Regions from separate parts of the Mesorhizobium sp. M0048 genome, predicted to be linked through region 1. Evidence: predicted binding sites of a transcription regulator. Region 1 holds the regulator's gene; the other holds the start of a gene.
What was found. The regulator PhoB, encoded in region 1, activates phosphate uptake and scavenging genes when phosphate is short. The targets are predictions, from matches to a motif close to TGTCATNNANCTGTCAT.

Region 1 (7,962 bases):
CATATCCTCCCTGCGCCGCGTACGGCGTGACCAATTGCTCAACGACCAGCTTAGAAGCTCTAATTTTTTCGAGCCTCGAAAAAATACTGGCCCGATCTCCGGCTGCTGTCAACATCGATTGTGATGGATTTTGATGACTGTGCGAGTTTTTTCGAGCGTCGGAATAAACGATGACAGCGCCACCTGCATCTGACACTATTTGCCGCATCCGACACTATTTGTCGGACATTACCGACGGCTTCCGGTTCATGAGCGGCCGCGGCAACCGGGAGGAAAGCAAAACGATGTCGGTCGGAATCCGCCACGACGATTTGCGCCGGCGCAACCGGGCGATGGTGATCTCGGCGGTGCGCCGGGCCGGCCAGCCGTCGCGTACGGAGATCGCAGCCACCACCGGCCTCAGTCATTCAACCATATCGGCGATCTCCTCCGACCTGATACGGGAAGGCATCCTCGCCGAGAGCAAGGCAAGTGAGGCCGTTTCGTTGAAACGCGGTCGTCCGCAGGTCGGCCTCGCCCTCAACCCGGAAGCGGCGGCGGTGCTGACCGTGGTGTTGTCACTGAATTTCCTGTCGGCCGCCATTATCGACTATGCGGGACAGGTGGTCGCCGAGGAACAGCGCCGGCTGGACACGCTGACCATGCCGCGCGACGAGCTGATCCGCGAATGCATGGCCATCGTCCGGCGCCGGCTCGAGGACCCAGACCTTGACGCCCGCAGTGTCGCCCGCATCGCCCTGGCGATTCAGGGCATTACCGACTCCCCTGCACGCGCCATGCTGTGGTCGCCGATCACGCCGCAGACCGACATCGCCTTTGCCGACATGCTGGAAGACGAATTCGGTATCCCGGCCACGGTGGAGAACGACTGCAATATGATGGCGGTGGCTTTGCGCTGGCGCGATCCGGATCGCTATCGCGACGACTTCATCGCCATCCTGCTTTCGCATGGCATCGGTATGGGGCTTGTGCTGAAGGGCGAACTGTTCACCGGGACGCATTCCTCGGGCGGCGAATTTGGCCACATGATCCATCGTCCGGGCGGAGCGCTCTGCCGTTGCGGGCGGCGCGGCTGCATCGAAGCCTATGCCGGCAACTATGCCATCTGGCGCAACGCCAGGCAGATGAGCGAAGACAGCGAACCTATCGCCGACGTCAGCGACGCCGACATGCGCGCGCTGGCCGCCCGCGCGCGCGAGAAGGATGGGCCGGAACGCGAGGCCTACCGCAAGGCCGGCGAAGCGCTGGGTTTCGGTCTCGGCTCGCTGTTCGCGCTGATCGATCCGGCACCGGTCGCGATGGTCGGCGCCAGTGCCGCCGCCTTCGATCTGATCGAGCCGGCCTTGCGCAAGGCCATCGCCCAGACCGCCGGCGGCCAGCACTCGGGCTCGATCTCCTTCGATACCGAGCCGAACGAATTGCCGCTGATCCGCGAAGGCTGCGCGATGCGGGCGTTAAGCTTCGTCGACCAGGAGATTTTCGCGCCGGGCGCGCAAATGAGGCCCGGCGTCAGAAAGAACGTCGCCTGACCAGGCGGGTCAATCTTCCCTGATCGCATAGCCGGCACCGCGGATGGTGCGGATGACATCCGGCATGCGGCCGTTATTGACGGCTTTACGCAGCCGCCCGACATGGACGTCGACGGTGCGTTCGTCGATGTAGATCGTCTCGCCCCAGACATTATCGAGCAACTGGCTACGCGAGAAGACGCGGCCCGGATGCCGCATCATGAACTCGAGCAACCGGAATTCGGTCGGCCCGAGCCTGATTTCGCTCTTCTTGCGATAGACCCTGTGCGATTCGCGATCGAGCACGATGTCGCCGACCTTCAGCACGCTGGACAGCACTTCCGGCTTGGCGCGCCGCAGCAGCGCCTTGACCCTGGCCATGAATTCCGGCGTCGAAAACGGTTTGACGAGATAGTCGTCGGCGCCGGTCGAAAGACCGCGCACCCGATCGCTCTCCTCGCCGCGCGCGGTCAGCATGATGATCGGCAGCCGCTCGGTTTCGGGGCGCACGCGCAACCGGCGGCAGAGCTCGATGCCGGAAACCGCCGGTATCATCCAGTCGAGCACCAGAAGGTCGGGCACATTCTCCTGCAAACGGATCTCGGCTTCGTCGCCGCGTGTCACCACCTCGACCTGGTAGCCTTCGGATTCGAGATTGTAGCGGAGCAGCACGCCCAACGGCTCCTCGTCCTCCACCACCATTATGCGTGGTGCGATCATCGGCTGGGCACCCCCATCATGTCACCGGCGCGGACATTGTCGTTTCGTCCTGCTTCGGACGATTGACCGGCAATTGTTCGCCGGTCAGCACATAATACGCATTTTCGGCGATGTTGGTGACATGGTCGCCGATCCGCTCGAGATTCTTGGCGCAGAACAGCAGATGCGTGCAAGCAGTGATGTTGCGCGGATCTTCCATCATGTAGGTTAACAGCTCGCGGAACACGGACGTGTATTTGACGTCGATACGCTCGTCGGCGGCGCGCAGCTTGGCCAAGGCGGCCGCATCGCCTGCAGCATACTCCTCGATGACGCCCTGCACCTGGATGAGCACTAGCTGCGCCATCGCATCGATGGAATGCGATAGGTCGCGCGGCGTGGCGCTGAGGCCGACCGCGCTCACACGCTTGGCGATATTCTTGGCAAGGTCGCCGATGCGTTCGAGGTCGCCGGCCATGCGGATCGCTCCGACGACATGGCGCAGATCGTGAGCCATTGGCTGGCGCTTGGCGATCAGGGTGATGGCGCGATCGTCCAGTTCGCGTTGACGCGCATCCATGATGGCGTCGTCGGAGACGACGCGTTGCGCCAGCACGTTATCGGAATTCAACAGGGCCTTGGTCGCCCCGCCGACCATCGAACCGGCGAGGTCGGCCATGTCGCGGATCAGCTTGCTGATCTGCTCGAGATCCTCGTCGAAAGAAGCGACTGTGTGTTCGCCCATGGTCCTGTCCTCATATGCATGATCGGAACGGCTCAGCCGAAGCGGCCAGTGATGTAGTCCTGCGTGCGCTTCTCGCGGGGCGACGTGAATATCTTCTCGGTCCGGTCGAACTCGACCAGTTCACCCAGATACATGAAGGCGGTCTGGCGCGACACGCGCGCCGCTTGCTGCATGTTGTGGGTGACGATGACGATCGTGTAGTCGGCTTGCAGCTCGTCGATCAGTTCCTCGATCTTGGCCGTCGACAGCGGGTCGAGGGCCGAAGCCGGTTCGTCGAGCAGAATGACTTCCGGCTTCACTGCCACGGTGCGGGCAATGCAGAGCCGCTGCTGCTGGCCGCCGGACAGGCTCAAGCCGCTGGCGTTTAGCTTGTCCTTGACCTCGCTCCACAGCGCGGCCCGCTTCAACGCTTGCTCGACGCGGCCGTCCATCTCGGACTTGCCGAGATTCTCGTAGAGCCTGACGCCGAAGGCTATGTTCTCGTAGATCGACATCGGGAACGGCGTCGGCTTCTGGAATACCATGCCGATCTTTGTCCTGAGGAGGTTGAGATCCTGCGACCGGTCGAGAATGTTCTTGCCGTCGAGCAGCACCTGGCCCTCGGCGGTCTGTTTCGGGTAGAGCTCGTAGATGCGGTTGAAGACGCGCAGCAGCGTCGATTTCCCGCAACCCGAAGGGCCGATGAAGGCCGTGACGCTGCGCTCGGGCAGCGACAGGCTGATGTCCTTCAGCGCCTTGCTCTGGCCGTAGTAGAAGTTGAGGTTCTTGACCTCGATCTTCGTCTTCTCGGTGACCGTTTCGGTCATCGTCATGTCCGGGGACAACATCTGTGTCATCTGTCCTCTCTGCGTCCGGTAAGGCTGCGGGCGAGGATGCTCAAGCCCAGAACCGTCAGGGTGATTATGAGTGCGCCGGTCCACGCCAGTTGCTGCCATTCCTCGTAAGGGCTGAGAGCGAACTGGAAGATGGTCACCGGCAGGCTGGCCATCGGCGCGTTGATATTGCTGCTCCAGAACTGGTTGTTGAGCGCGGTGAAGAGCAGCGGCGCCGTCTCGCCGGAAATGCGTGCTATCGCCAGCAATATGCCGGTGACGATGCCGGACAATGCGGCGCGGTAGGCGACCGAACGGATCACCACCCAGCGCGGCGCGCCGATCGCGGCACCGGCTTCACGCAACGCGTTCGGCACCAGGTTGAGCATGTCTTCAGTGGTGCGCACGACCACCGGAATGACCAGGATGGCAAGCGCCACGGCGCCGGCAATGGCCGAGAAATGTCCCATTGGCCGCACCATCAATTCATAGACGAACAAGCCGATGATGATCGACGGCGCCGACAACAGGATGTCGTTGATGAAGCGGACGACGGTGGTGATGCGCGAAAAGCGTCCATACTCGGCCATGTAGGTTCCCGCCAGCACGCCGATCGGCGTGCCGACGACAACGGCGATGATCGTCATCAGCAGGCTGCCCGCGATGGCATTGAGCAGGCCGCCGGCCTCGCCCGGTGGTGGCGTCATCTCGGTGAAGACCGCGAACGAAAGCCCGGCTGTGCCCTTATAGACCAACGCACCGAGGATGAGCGCCAGCCAGGCAAGCCCGATGCCGGCGGCGACGACGCAAAGCGCCATCATCACCGAATTCCTGGCTTTGCGGCGGCTGTGGAGCGATGAGGATGTCGACATCGGTCAGGCTCCCGTACGGGCGTCGATCCGCATCAGCATATAGCGGGCGGCGGCAAGGATCAGGAAGGTGATGACGAACAGGATCAGGCCGAGCGCGACCAGCGAGGAGGTGTAGAGGTCGCCGTCGGCCTCGGTAAATTCATTGGCGATGGTCGCCGAAATCGTCGTGCCCGGTGCGAACAGGGAGGCACTGATGCGATGCGCGTTGCCGATGACGAAAGTCACCGCCATGGTTTCGCCGAGTGCCCGGCCGAGGCCAAGCATGACGCCGCCCATGATGCCGATGCGGGTATAGGGAATGACCACGCGCCGGGTCACTTCCCAGGTCGTGCAACCGATGCCGTAGGCCGATTCCTTCAGCACCGCCGGCACCGTATCGAAGACATCCTTGGTGATCGAGGTGATGAAGGGCAACACCATTATGGCGAGGATCAGCGCCGAGGTCAGAAGGCCGATGCCGTAAGGAGGGCCGGCGAAAAGGCTGGATAGTCCCGGCACGCCGTGGAAGATGTTGATGATGAAGGGCTGTATCGTCGTCTGCAGGAATGGCGCGAACACGAACAGGCCCCAGATACCATAGATGATCGAGGGAATGCCGGCCAATAGCTCGACCGCTATGCCGATCGGGCGCCTGAGCGGGCGCGGGCAGAGCTCGGTGAGAAAGATCGCAATGCCGATGCCGATCGGAACCGCGATCAGGATGGCGATGGCCGCCGTTACCAGGGTGCCGTAGATCGGCGCCAGTGCGCCAAATTTTTCCGTGACCGGATTCCAGCTCTCAGTCGTCAGGAAAGAAAAGCCGAAGGACGACAGCGCCTGCCATGAGCCGGCAAACAGCGAGATCGCGACACCGCCGAGGATGACCAGCACAAGGATTGCGGAAGCGCGGGTGAGTCCGCGAAATATGGCATCTGTGAGCGCGAAGCGCCGCACCGTAGCGTCCCTGGCCCGGGCTGCTGCAGATGATGGCATGGCATCGGAAGCGATGGTCATTGGGTCCTCGCGATTAAAGGCAACAGGGAGGGCGCCGTCGACGCCCTCCCTGGAGGAGATTACATAGCCGAGTAGAGCGGCTTGCCATCGTCGCCGACGACTTCCTTGGCCCACATGGCCTTGACGCTCTCAACCACCTTGTCGGGCATCGGAACGTAGTCCAGCTCGCCGGCCATCTCGTCGCCCTTGTCATACGCCCAGGCGAAGAATTTGAGCGCTTCGCCGGTGGTCGCGGCGTCGTCCGGCTTCTTATACAGGAGGATCCACGTCGCCGCCGTCATCGGCCAGGACTCGGCGCCCGGCTCATTGGCGAGGATCACCCCATAGCCCGGCTGCGAGCTCCAGTCGGCATTGGCCGCTGCCGCCGAGAACGCGGCTGCGGTGGGCTCGACCTTCTTGCCGTCCTTGTTGATCATGTCGGTGTGGGTGAGCTTGTTCTGCTTGGCGTAGGCGTATTCGACATAACCGATCGCGCCGCCGGTCTGGGAGACGTTGTTGGCAACGCCCTCATTGCCTTTGGCGCCGATGCCGACCGGCCATTCCACGGCCTTGTCGACGCCAACCTTTTCTTTCCAGTCCGCGCTGACGTCGCCGAGGTAATAGGTGAAGTTGAACGTCGTGCCCGAACCATCGGAACGGTGAACGACCGCGATCGCTTGCGAAGGCAGCTTGACGTCGGGATTGAGCTTCTTGATCGCCTCGTCATCCCAGCTCGTGATCTTGCCGAGGAAGATGTCGGCCAGCGTCGGGCCGTCGAGAACCAACTCGCCCGGCTTGATGCCTTCGAGATTGACGACCGGAACGATGCCGCCCATCACCATCGGGAACTGAGCCAGTCCGGACGCTTCAAGCTCGTCGCCCTTGAGCGGCGCATCCGAAGCGCCGAAGGTAACGGTCTTGGCCTTGATCTGCTTGATACCGCCGCCGGAACCGATCGACTGGTAGTTGAGGCCAACGCCGGTGTCTTTCTTGTAGGTGTCGGCCCACTTCGCATAGATCGGGTAGGGGAAGGTGGCGCCGGCGCCGGAGATGTCCGCGGCGAGCGCGGCGGACAGAGTGAGGGTGGTCGTCGCCGCCATTGCAATCGCAACGGCCGCCGAGCGGATGAAATGTCTCATGTGGCCTGCTCCTGTTCGGAATATGGTCTCTCGGCGCCATTCCTCCGGCGCCCGCTGAGGCCAATAGCCCCCGATTATTACAGTCGCATGACAGTTTCATGTCGCTCCGGTAACGTCGTCCAGCCGGGTTAAGAAGGAGCGGCCGCGGGCTTTGTCGGCATGGGCCGCGGTTTGCCGCTGGAATCAGCAGCTTGCGTGATTTCCGGCCGGCATCGTCGGCTCGGCGATCGCAGCCACCGGCTTTAAAAGAAAAAAACCGGACGGGAGCGCGTTGCATGCAGCCAGAACGTGTCATGGCCGCGCCATCGCCGAAACAGGTCCGTTGGGGTAAATCTGACCCTGTTTCTTGCCGGCGGTCGCTGCTCCCGCCCGTAACTGGAGGAGCGGAACTTCGAACATCCCATTGTCGCCACTGAGCGCGGCTTTGGTATGGTGCGATCGCACCATGGCCTTACGCTGGAAGCGTTGACGAATCGCAAGTTTCTAACTCGCGCTGGATCCCCATTCGCGCCCGACTCGGCGCTCGATCTTCGAGCAAGGCCTTCGACGGGAAGCGCGACGACTTCTACTTCACGGTATCTACTCCCTTCGCCCTATTCCGCCGGTTGTCGGTTAGGCCGAAGCGGCGTTATAAGCTTGCAGGGGTATTGCTGATGTCTCGACGGATTCTGCCTGTCTTCCTGTGCCTGGCGCTGCCTCTGGGAAGCGGCTGCGCTCGCAGCTATGACGGCACCGTGATCATTCCCAAGCCGCTCGATGTTCGCCGGTTCTGGGACCGGCCTTCGCCGCAGGCGCAAGCCGAACAGTCGCAACTGGAGACCGACGTCTTTCCAGTGGCGCCGCAAACGACGAAAAGGCCGGCGATGCGCAGGAATGCAGCTTCCGTTGCAGCGCCACGGAGGAGGGCCACCAACAACCCACCCGTGCTGTCGCCGGAGCCGACGAAGGCGCTAACTTGCAGGAACGTCAGCGAGCCCGGCAAACGTGCCCGCATGGTCTGCGAATAACCAGCCGACGTCGGTCGACGGCCCTACGCCTCGAAGCGGCTATCCGGTCAAAAGTTCGCCGTCTCGGAACATCGCCCGCCTAGGTCAGTTCGCCGGGAAAAAGGCCGGCCCGACCACTCTCACCGGCCGCGCGCCGATCGCCCTTTCGATCGACTGATGCTGGGCAGCGCCTTGCACCTCGGCAACCGGCGTTTTTGCCTCTGCAGGA
Region 2 (7,962 bases), on a different contig from region 1:
GATCGAGATCCTGAAAGAACAGACCGCAACCGGCGACCAGATGAGCCGCGAGGTGCCGCAGATGCTCGCCAATCCCGACATCAGCGAAGCGCAAGTGAAAACGCTGTTTTCGGCGCTCGAAAAACAGGCCGAATTTGTCGAAAAGCTGCGCATGGCGCTGGAAAAATTCGGCCATGATTCTTCAGTGATCAAGGCGGCCGAGCGGCTGGAGGAGCGCTACGCCGACCTTGCCGCTTCGGTAGCGGAAAAGCTGAAAGCAATGCGAGGCTAGAGGGGGCCTATTTCTCGATCAGCCGCTCGAAGCGCCTGTCCGGCACGAACCAGATCATCGCCACCAGGACATAGATCGAGACACCGATCCAGTGATTGACGAAGGTCAGCGCGATGGCGGAAAGATAGAGGACCAGCGAGATCTTTCCCTTGAGGTCATTGCCCAACGCCCTGGCGAAGAGAGTCTCGTTGCCGTGCAGTCGATGCAGGGCCAGGGTGAGGATGTTGAAGCCGATGGCGCAGAGCGCCAGGTCGACGCCATAGACGGCAACCGGCACCGGCGCGAAATGGTTCTCACCCATGAAGGCTGTCGTCGCCGGCATCAGCGATAGCCAGAACAGCAGGTTGAGGTTCGCCCACAGCACGCGGCCGTCGACCCGCTGCACGGTATGGAACATGTTGTGCAAATTATTCCAGTAGATGCCGACATTGATGAAGGACAGCACATAGCTGAGGAATATCGGCCAGACTGGTGCCAGCGCGGAAAAATCCTCGCCATGCGGCACCTTCAATTCCAGCACCATGATGGTGATGATGATGGCGACCACGCCATCGGTGAATGCCTCGACTCGTCCCTTGCCCATGAATCTCCCCTGACAATCCGCTGAAGTTAAAAGAGGATCTCGCTCAGCGCCATCGGCAAAGATGCCAAACTTGTCAGGAGCAAGCCGGGGAGGGGGAACGGCTGACGCGAAAAAGGCGTTAGGATGTCAGATCCCGAACAGCAAAAGGTCGAAAAAATGACAGCTCACGCTCAAGTCATGACGCGCGATCACGAACTCGGCGGCCGCGCTGCAGCGGCCGCCGTGGCCGCCATGATTGCGGCCCTTTTCGCCGGCAGCACGGCGCTGACGCCACTTTACATCATCTACAAGCAGGTCTTCGGCTTCTCGCAGATCACTTTGACGCTGGTCTACGCCGTCTATGTCATCGGCAATCTGGCAGCGCTTCTGATGTTAGGGCGTGTGTCCGATGTCATCGGGCGCCGTCCAATGGCATTGGCCGGGATGGCGGTGGCCGTCGTCAGCGCGGTGGTTTTCCTGTTCGCCGAAAATGTCGCCTGGCTCGACATCGCCCGAATTCTGAGCGGACTGGGAATCGGCGTCGGCGCGGGCACCGGCACCGCCTGGCTCGCCGAATTGCTCCCGACCGACGACAAGTCACAGGCGGCGACGATTGCCACCAGCACCAATTTTCTCGGCCTCGGCCTCGGTGCGCTGGGGGCCGGGTTGCTCGCCGAATACGCTACCTGGCCGCTCAGGCTGACATTCGTCGTCTACCTGGCGATGCTCGCGACTGTAACCCTGCTGGTCTGGCGCACGCGGGAAACCGTTTCGCGGCCGGGGAAACTGGCTGACGTTTCGATGCGGCCGCGGCTTTCCGTGCCCGATGACATCCGCGCAAGTTTCGTTGCGCCGGCGGTGACCGGCTTTGGCGCAATGGCGCTGGTCGGCTTTTATGCAGCACTCGCACCGAGCATTTTGGCGCAGCAGCTGCAGGTAACCAACCATGCCGAAGCCGGCGCTCTGTTCTTTGAATTGGCAATCGTGACGGCCGCCACCATTGTAGTGACGGCACGTCTTTCGAGCCGAGCCGCGATGTTCGCGGCGCTTGCGCTGATGATCCCAACCGTCGCGCTGATTGTTGCGGCGCAGGTCTTCGCCTCGATGGCCATAATGATTGCCGGGACCGCCTTGTGCGGCGTGGCGGCAGCGCTCGGCTATCGCGGCGGCTTGCAAGTGGTGAACGAGATCGCGCCGGCGGCCCGGCGCGCCGAAGTCGTCTCGGCCTTCTTCATCTGCTGTTTTTGCGGCAACGCGCTGCCGGTCATCGGCATCGGCGTTCTGTCGACGGTGGCAGGTGCGACCGTGGCAAGCCTGGCCTTTGCCGGCATGATTGTCGTCTTTTCCCTGGTCGCTCTCGGGTTTGGCGCGAAATACGCGCGCTGAGCCGACCTTTCAGCCGTTCGGTGTCTCGGGCGAAAGATGCGCGCGCTGGCGCGGTACGCCGAGGCCGGTATCCGGCGGTTCGCCGGCAGCCGGCCGGCTTTCGATCATGTGCAGGCTGCGCCAGCGGCCGAAGCGATAATAGGCCGCGGCCAGCACGAGCGAGGTTATAGAGCCGGCCGGAAAGCTCCACCACAACGCTTCCTCACCGATCGCACTTCGAAAGAAATAGGCGAAGCTGGTGCGCACCAGAAGTACCGAGATCACCAGGATGATCAGCGGCGGCATCACCGCGCCCGTGGCACGCACAGTGGCGAAGAGCACGATGGTGATGCCGAACAGGATGAAGGACCAGGATGCGACCTTGTTGATGTGAGTGGCGATGTCGATCGCTGCACTGTCGCTGCTGAGGAAGAGGCTGAGCACCGCGCGATCGAATACGAACAGCAGCGCGACAAGCACGCCGGTAAGCACAAGGTTGAAGCCGACGCCGGACGCGGCGATGCGGCCGATCCGGTCCCAGCGCCCGGCGCCGACATTTTGCGCCGCCATGGACGAGACCGCGGCGCCGATGGCGAGCGCCGGCATCTGGATATAGGTCCAGAGCTGGGCGGCTATGCCGTAGGCAGCCGCGACCTGCGAGCCGTAGGCATTGACCATGCCCATCACAGTCAGCGCCGCGGACGAGACGACGATCATCTGCAGGCCCATCGGCACGCCCTTGAAGACGACAATGCGCAGCAGCGCCGGGTCCGGCCGCAGCAGAGCAAGATTGACGCCGGCCAGCCGCAGCGGGTGCTTGCGCGCATAAAGCACGATCAGGATGGCAAGCACGCTTACCGTCTGGCCGATCAGCGTCGAGGTGGCCGAGCCGGCGATGCCGAGTTCGGGGAACGGGCCGATGCCGAGAATAAGCAACGGGTTCAAAATGACGTCGAGCACGACGGCCAGCGCCATGAATAGGAAAGGCGTGCGCGAATCGCCGGCGCCGCGCAGCACCATCATGACGAAGGACAGCAGGTTCATCATCGGTACGGCGAGAAAAATGATACGCAGATAGGAACGCGCCAGCGGCAACGCATCGGCCGGCGTGCCGAGCGCATTGAGGATTGTATCGACCCAGATCCAGCCGCAGACCGCGAACACCACCGAGACAAGGAAGAAGAAGGTGGCACTGGTGCCGACGATGCGGCGGGCTTCGGGCAGATCGCGGGCGCCGACCGATTGCGCGACCAGGATGGTCGCCGCCATGCCGATGCCGAAGACGGTGCCGAGGATGAGAAACAGCACGAGGTTGGCATTGGACGTGGCGGTCAGCGCCGCTTCGCCGAGGAAACGACCGACCCAGACGGCATTGATTGAGCCGTTGAGCGACTGCAGAACATTGGAGCCGAGCACCGGCAGGGCGAACAGCAGCAATGTACGCGGGATAGGTCCACTGGTGAGGTCGCTGGTCCGCCGGCGTGCGGGCATCTTGTCGTCCATGGCAGGCAACTCGGCGAAGGCTATCTTGAGTCCGGTCCGCAATGATTGCCGATTTAACGAGACAGGTCGACGCAGCGTTGCGAATTCCGCCTGGCGTGCCTTGATCCAATCATGTTCTCAAAGCTTCCGGAATCGTATATTGATCCTGCACGCGTGGGGCCGCATCTTTCCTAGATCTCATGGGCAAGCCGGGGGTTCATGTCCGATATTCCGCTGTTTTTTGAGCGCCTGAACCGGCGTGCGTTTCTTGGTGCATCCGCTTTGGGCGCGGCCTCCGTGGCTCTTTCGGCGTGCACCACGACGGACGTAGCGGCGCCGCCAGTGACCGCGGCGCCAAGCGATCCGGCTTTCGGCGATGCCGCAAGTATGTATGCGGCGCGCGTCGACGAGGGCTATCAACTGCCGGCAATCCCGGTAGCCAAGGTCGATCCGAAATTCGTGCGCCAAATCGTGTCCGATCCGACCGGAGAAAAACCCGGCACGATCGTCGTCGATACCTCCGAGCACTTCCTCTATCTGGTGCGCGACGGCGGCAAGGCAATTCGCTATGGCGTCAGCCTCGGCAAGGCCGGTTTCGGACCGGCAGCGCCGTGGTTCAGGCGAGGAAGAAGTGGCCGGTCTGGACGCCGCCGCCGGAGATGATCCAGCGCCGGCCGGAACTTGCGAAATACAAGGACGGCATGCCGCCCGGCCCGCACAGCCCGCTGGGCGCACGCGCGCTATATCTCTTCCGCGACGGCAAGGACACGATGTACCGGCTGCACGGCACGCCGGAGTGGGATTCCATCGGGAAGAACGCTTCCTCCGGCTGTGTGCGCTTCATGAATCAGGACATTATCGACCTCTACAGCCGCGTCGACGGCGTCGCGCCGGTCTTCGTGCGCCCGAACCTGTCGGCCGCCGGGAAGATCGCCGCCGTGTCGGACAGGACGGCCGAGCCGATCGATGCGGGCGTGCCAAAGGACGCGGAGATGTTGAGGTAAGTGCCTTCGACGGATCATCAGTCTTAGGTTTTGCAAACCCACTAGAACACAATCCTTGTGCCGGCGAGCCGCAACTGAAGGGCCCGACCGTTCGATCGTGCCAGGCAGGCCGACGCGTTCGGCGCGTCCGCCTGCCTGGGGGTGTCGCTACTTCCCGGCGAGGCCTGGAAGCGTGACCTGATAGACCAGGAACATCGTGTCGACATCGGCGCCATCTTCGGCCTTGTAGGCCGCGCCGACCTGGAAGCCGTCCTGGGTGAGAAAGTCATTGTCGTTGGCGACGAACAGGAAATAGTCGTCGGGCCGTGTTGGATCGAGGACGCTCACCACCGACATCGCCTCCCACTTCTCCGAAAGGTTGTTGCGGTCATTGGGCGCGCCATTGTGCAGCCCGAAGTGGCCGAGCTCGGTCTTGTCGTTGATGTCGATGAACGGCGTCAGCTTGGCCGGCGTCACCGAGGGATCGAGCTCACCTTTGGGCGCAACCGGCTTGTCCTTGTCGAACTCGGTGCCGGCGATGTCGGTTGCCGCCGACACATCGACGACGCTGATCTCGCGATAGAGCGAGGTGTCGCCCTTCACCCCCTGGCCGTTGCCGCTGTCGCGCGCCAGCATCAGGAAGGTCTTGTCCGACAGAGCCACGATTTCGCTCTGCGCGGCAATCTTGGTCTTGCCCTTGGCATCGGTGAACACCGGCAGCGGCACAACATATTCATGCGCAAGCTTGAGTTGGGCCGGATCCGAGGCATCGTAGACCAGCGCGCGCGTGTTCTGGCGCGTCGAAGCGGAATCGCCGCCATCCTGTCTGGGGGCCGATTGCAGCACAGCGATCAGGAACTTCCCGTCCGGCGTCAGTGCCATGCCTTCGAGGCCCTGGTTGTTCTGACGGCCGGTTTCGGGATCCGTCGGATCTGGGTCTGCCGCGCCCGGTCCCGGATTGTTGGACGCGAAGTTCGGCGTTCCATGACGCATCGGGACAAGCGCCGCCGGCGACTGCGTTGCCGACATCAGACGCCCATCGGCGGAGAAGTGGTAGATGTTCGGACCATATTCGTCCGAGATGAACATGGTGCCGTCGGGCAGCCGCACGATCGCCTCGTTATCGAGCGCGAGCTTGCCGTTGGCTTCGGGCAGGATCGGCATGTCGTCGGTCGCGGCGCGCACGCCGTTGAGCGGATCGAGGCCGGTTGCGTCGGCGCCCTTGTCGTCGGTCAAAAGCATGGTGTCGGCAAGGGTTGCCTTGAGGCCCGACTGTTCCTGGCCGGCGGCTGGTGCCGCACCCGGTGCGATCTGGGCGAATTCGATGGCAATCGTGTTGATGCGCGGACGGTAATCGGTGGTGCCGACGACATTGTAGCCACGATCCGGCAGCAGCCACAGCGAGCCCTTATAGCCATCGGCGCCATGCGTCCAGCCGGCAGCGTCGATCGCCATGCCCGAGCCGGAGCCAAACGTCTCGCCGAACTTGTCCCTTTGGCTGGCCGGGATGCGACCGACACCGACCAGGCCCTTGTTGACGAAGCTGACGCCGCCGACGGTCGCTGCGTTTTCAGCCAAGGCCGGAGTCAAGGCGGTGAACATCGCCAGCGCGACCGCGAGGGACGCGTTTCGGTGCAGGTTTTTCATGGAAATCCTCTTTGTGACAAAACAGCCGAAGCGGGCGTCGCATCGACATGCCGCCAGCGCTTTCCGAAAAAGGTCTAGGACGCGAACATGATACTTGCGTGACAGAGGGCGCTTGTTCCTTCGTCCCTTGTGGGAGCAGGTGGATCGGCGCGCAGCGCCGAGACGGAAGAGGGGTGCTGGACGGAGTGCCTCGGTGCCGAGCTGGAGCACCCTCATCCGACCGAGCTGAGCCTGTCCTCTGGCTTGCCGAAGGCAAGACCCGTGGGCTCGGCCACCTTCTCCCCAAGGGGAGAAGGGAAGTGCCGCGATTCAATCGCTGTCGCGCGCGATCAGTTCCAGCGGCCAGACTTCACGGATGATGCGTGCGCCTTCGGCGCCGGCGTAAGCCGGGATCGATGCCAGCAGCATTTCGGCCAACCGCTCGCCCATCGGCTCGAGCGCCGGGCGGAAGCCGGTCAGCGCCGGCGAAAAATAGCGGCAGAGCGGGGTGTCGACGATGACGATCACCGCAACGTCGTGGCCGGGCCTGATGCCCGCCTCGGCCAGAGCCTTGCAGCCGCCAAGCGCCATCGCGTCGTTGTTGAAGATGATGGCCGTCGGCGGGTCCTTGGAGTGCATGACCTTCGGCATCACCGCGTAGCCGCCGGCCTCGTTGATGAAGCCGTCGGCGATCAACTCGGGGTCGAATTCGATGCCGTGCCGCCGCAACGCCTTGCGATAGCCGGCGAGGAACAGATAGCCGAAATTGAGGTCGAGCGACGGGCGGATGGCGGCGATGCGGCGGTGACCGCGCGCGACGAGACGATCGACCGCGTCAGCCCCGGCTTTTTCGAAATCGAGGTCGAGCGAGGGATAGGCATCGCCGCCGGAGCGGCTGCGGCCGAGCGTCGCGAACGGGAAACCGGCCTGGGTCAAATAGTCGATGCGCTCGTCCTCGCGCCGCGTCCAGGCCAGCACCACGGCATCGGCCCGCCGCGTCTCGACGACACGGCGCAGGCGCTCCTGCTGGTAGTCGCCCGGCGCGCCCATCACTACGATCAGGTCGAGGCCGCTTTCGGCGAGCTTGGCCTGCAACCCGGTCAGGAACGGAATGAAGAACGGCTCGCCATATTCCTGGTCGCCCGGATGAGGCTGCAGCATGAAGGCGATCGAATGGGTGGCGCCGCGCCGCAGGCTGCGGCCGGACTGGTTCGGCGAATAATTCAGCTTCTTGGCCGCATCGAGCACGCGCTGGCGTGTGTCGGCATTGACGTCGGCGCGGCCGTTGAGCGCGCGCGACACCGTGCCGATCGAAATATTCAGGTGACGCGCAAGGTCGTGAATGCTGGACGCCAAAGGACAGTTCTCCCCCTTGCTTGGCTAGCACCGGCTGCTCTCCGGGCCAAGCCGACGCCACGATTTTTCACAGCCGGCCAATTGACATTCTACGCCATCGGGTGTGTTCTCGTAAACGTTTACGGAAGAACGTTTGCGGCTCTGCCGTGAACGCCGTGACGATCGGTCTGGAGGGGCCGAGAGGGAGGAGTGCTGGATGATCAATGTCGTCCTGGTCGGCTGCGGCGCGATGAGCAAGGCCTGGCTCGATGCGGCCAAGCAGATCGACGGGCTCGCCATTGTCGGCCTGGTTGATCTCGACGCCGAAAGGGCGCGGG

Region 2: NKJ84_RS05225 (esterase-like activity of phytase family protein) is a predicted target of PhoB. The motif match lies at 6,398-6,414, and genes of this name have one in related genera.

The regions. Positions count from the first base shown of each region.
Region 1 covers NZ_JAMYUV010000001.1:253,495-261,456, reverse strand. The annotation lists gene NKJ84_RS01350 (ROK family protein) at 285-1,529, shown strand; gene phoB (phosphate regulon transcriptional regulator PhoB) at 1,539-2,228, opposite strand; gene phoU (phosphate signaling complex protein PhoU) at 2,245-2,952, opposite strand; gene pstB (phosphate ABC transporter ATP-binding protein PstB) at 2,985-3,788, opposite strand; gene pstA (phosphate ABC transporter permease PstA) at 3,785-4,636, opposite strand; gene pstC (phosphate ABC transporter permease subunit PstC) at 4,640-5,629, opposite strand; gene pstS (phosphate ABC transporter substrate-binding protein PstS) at 5,689-6,747, opposite strand; gene NKJ84_RS01315 (hypothetical protein) at 7,401-7,754, shown strand; gene NKJ84_RS01310 (DUF2865 domain-containing protein) at 7,839-7,962, opposite strand, start outside.
Region 2 covers NZ_JAMYUV010000003.1:219,601-227,562, forward strand. The annotation lists gene NKJ84_RS05200 (hypothetical protein) at 1-271, shown strand, start outside; gene NKJ84_RS05205 (TMEM175 family protein) at 279-854, opposite strand; gene NKJ84_RS05210 (MFS transporter) at 1,011-2,219, shown strand; gene NKJ84_RS05215 (MATE family efflux transporter) at 2,229-3,701, opposite strand; partial or broken gene NKJ84_RS05220 (L,D-transpeptidase) at 3,900-4,684, shown strand; gene NKJ84_RS05225 (esterase-like activity of phytase family protein) at 4,832-6,310, opposite strand; gene NKJ84_RS05230 (LacI family DNA-binding transcriptional regulator) at 6,620-7,645, opposite strand; gene NKJ84_RS05235 (Gfo/Idh/MocA family protein) at 7,842-7,962, shown strand, end outside.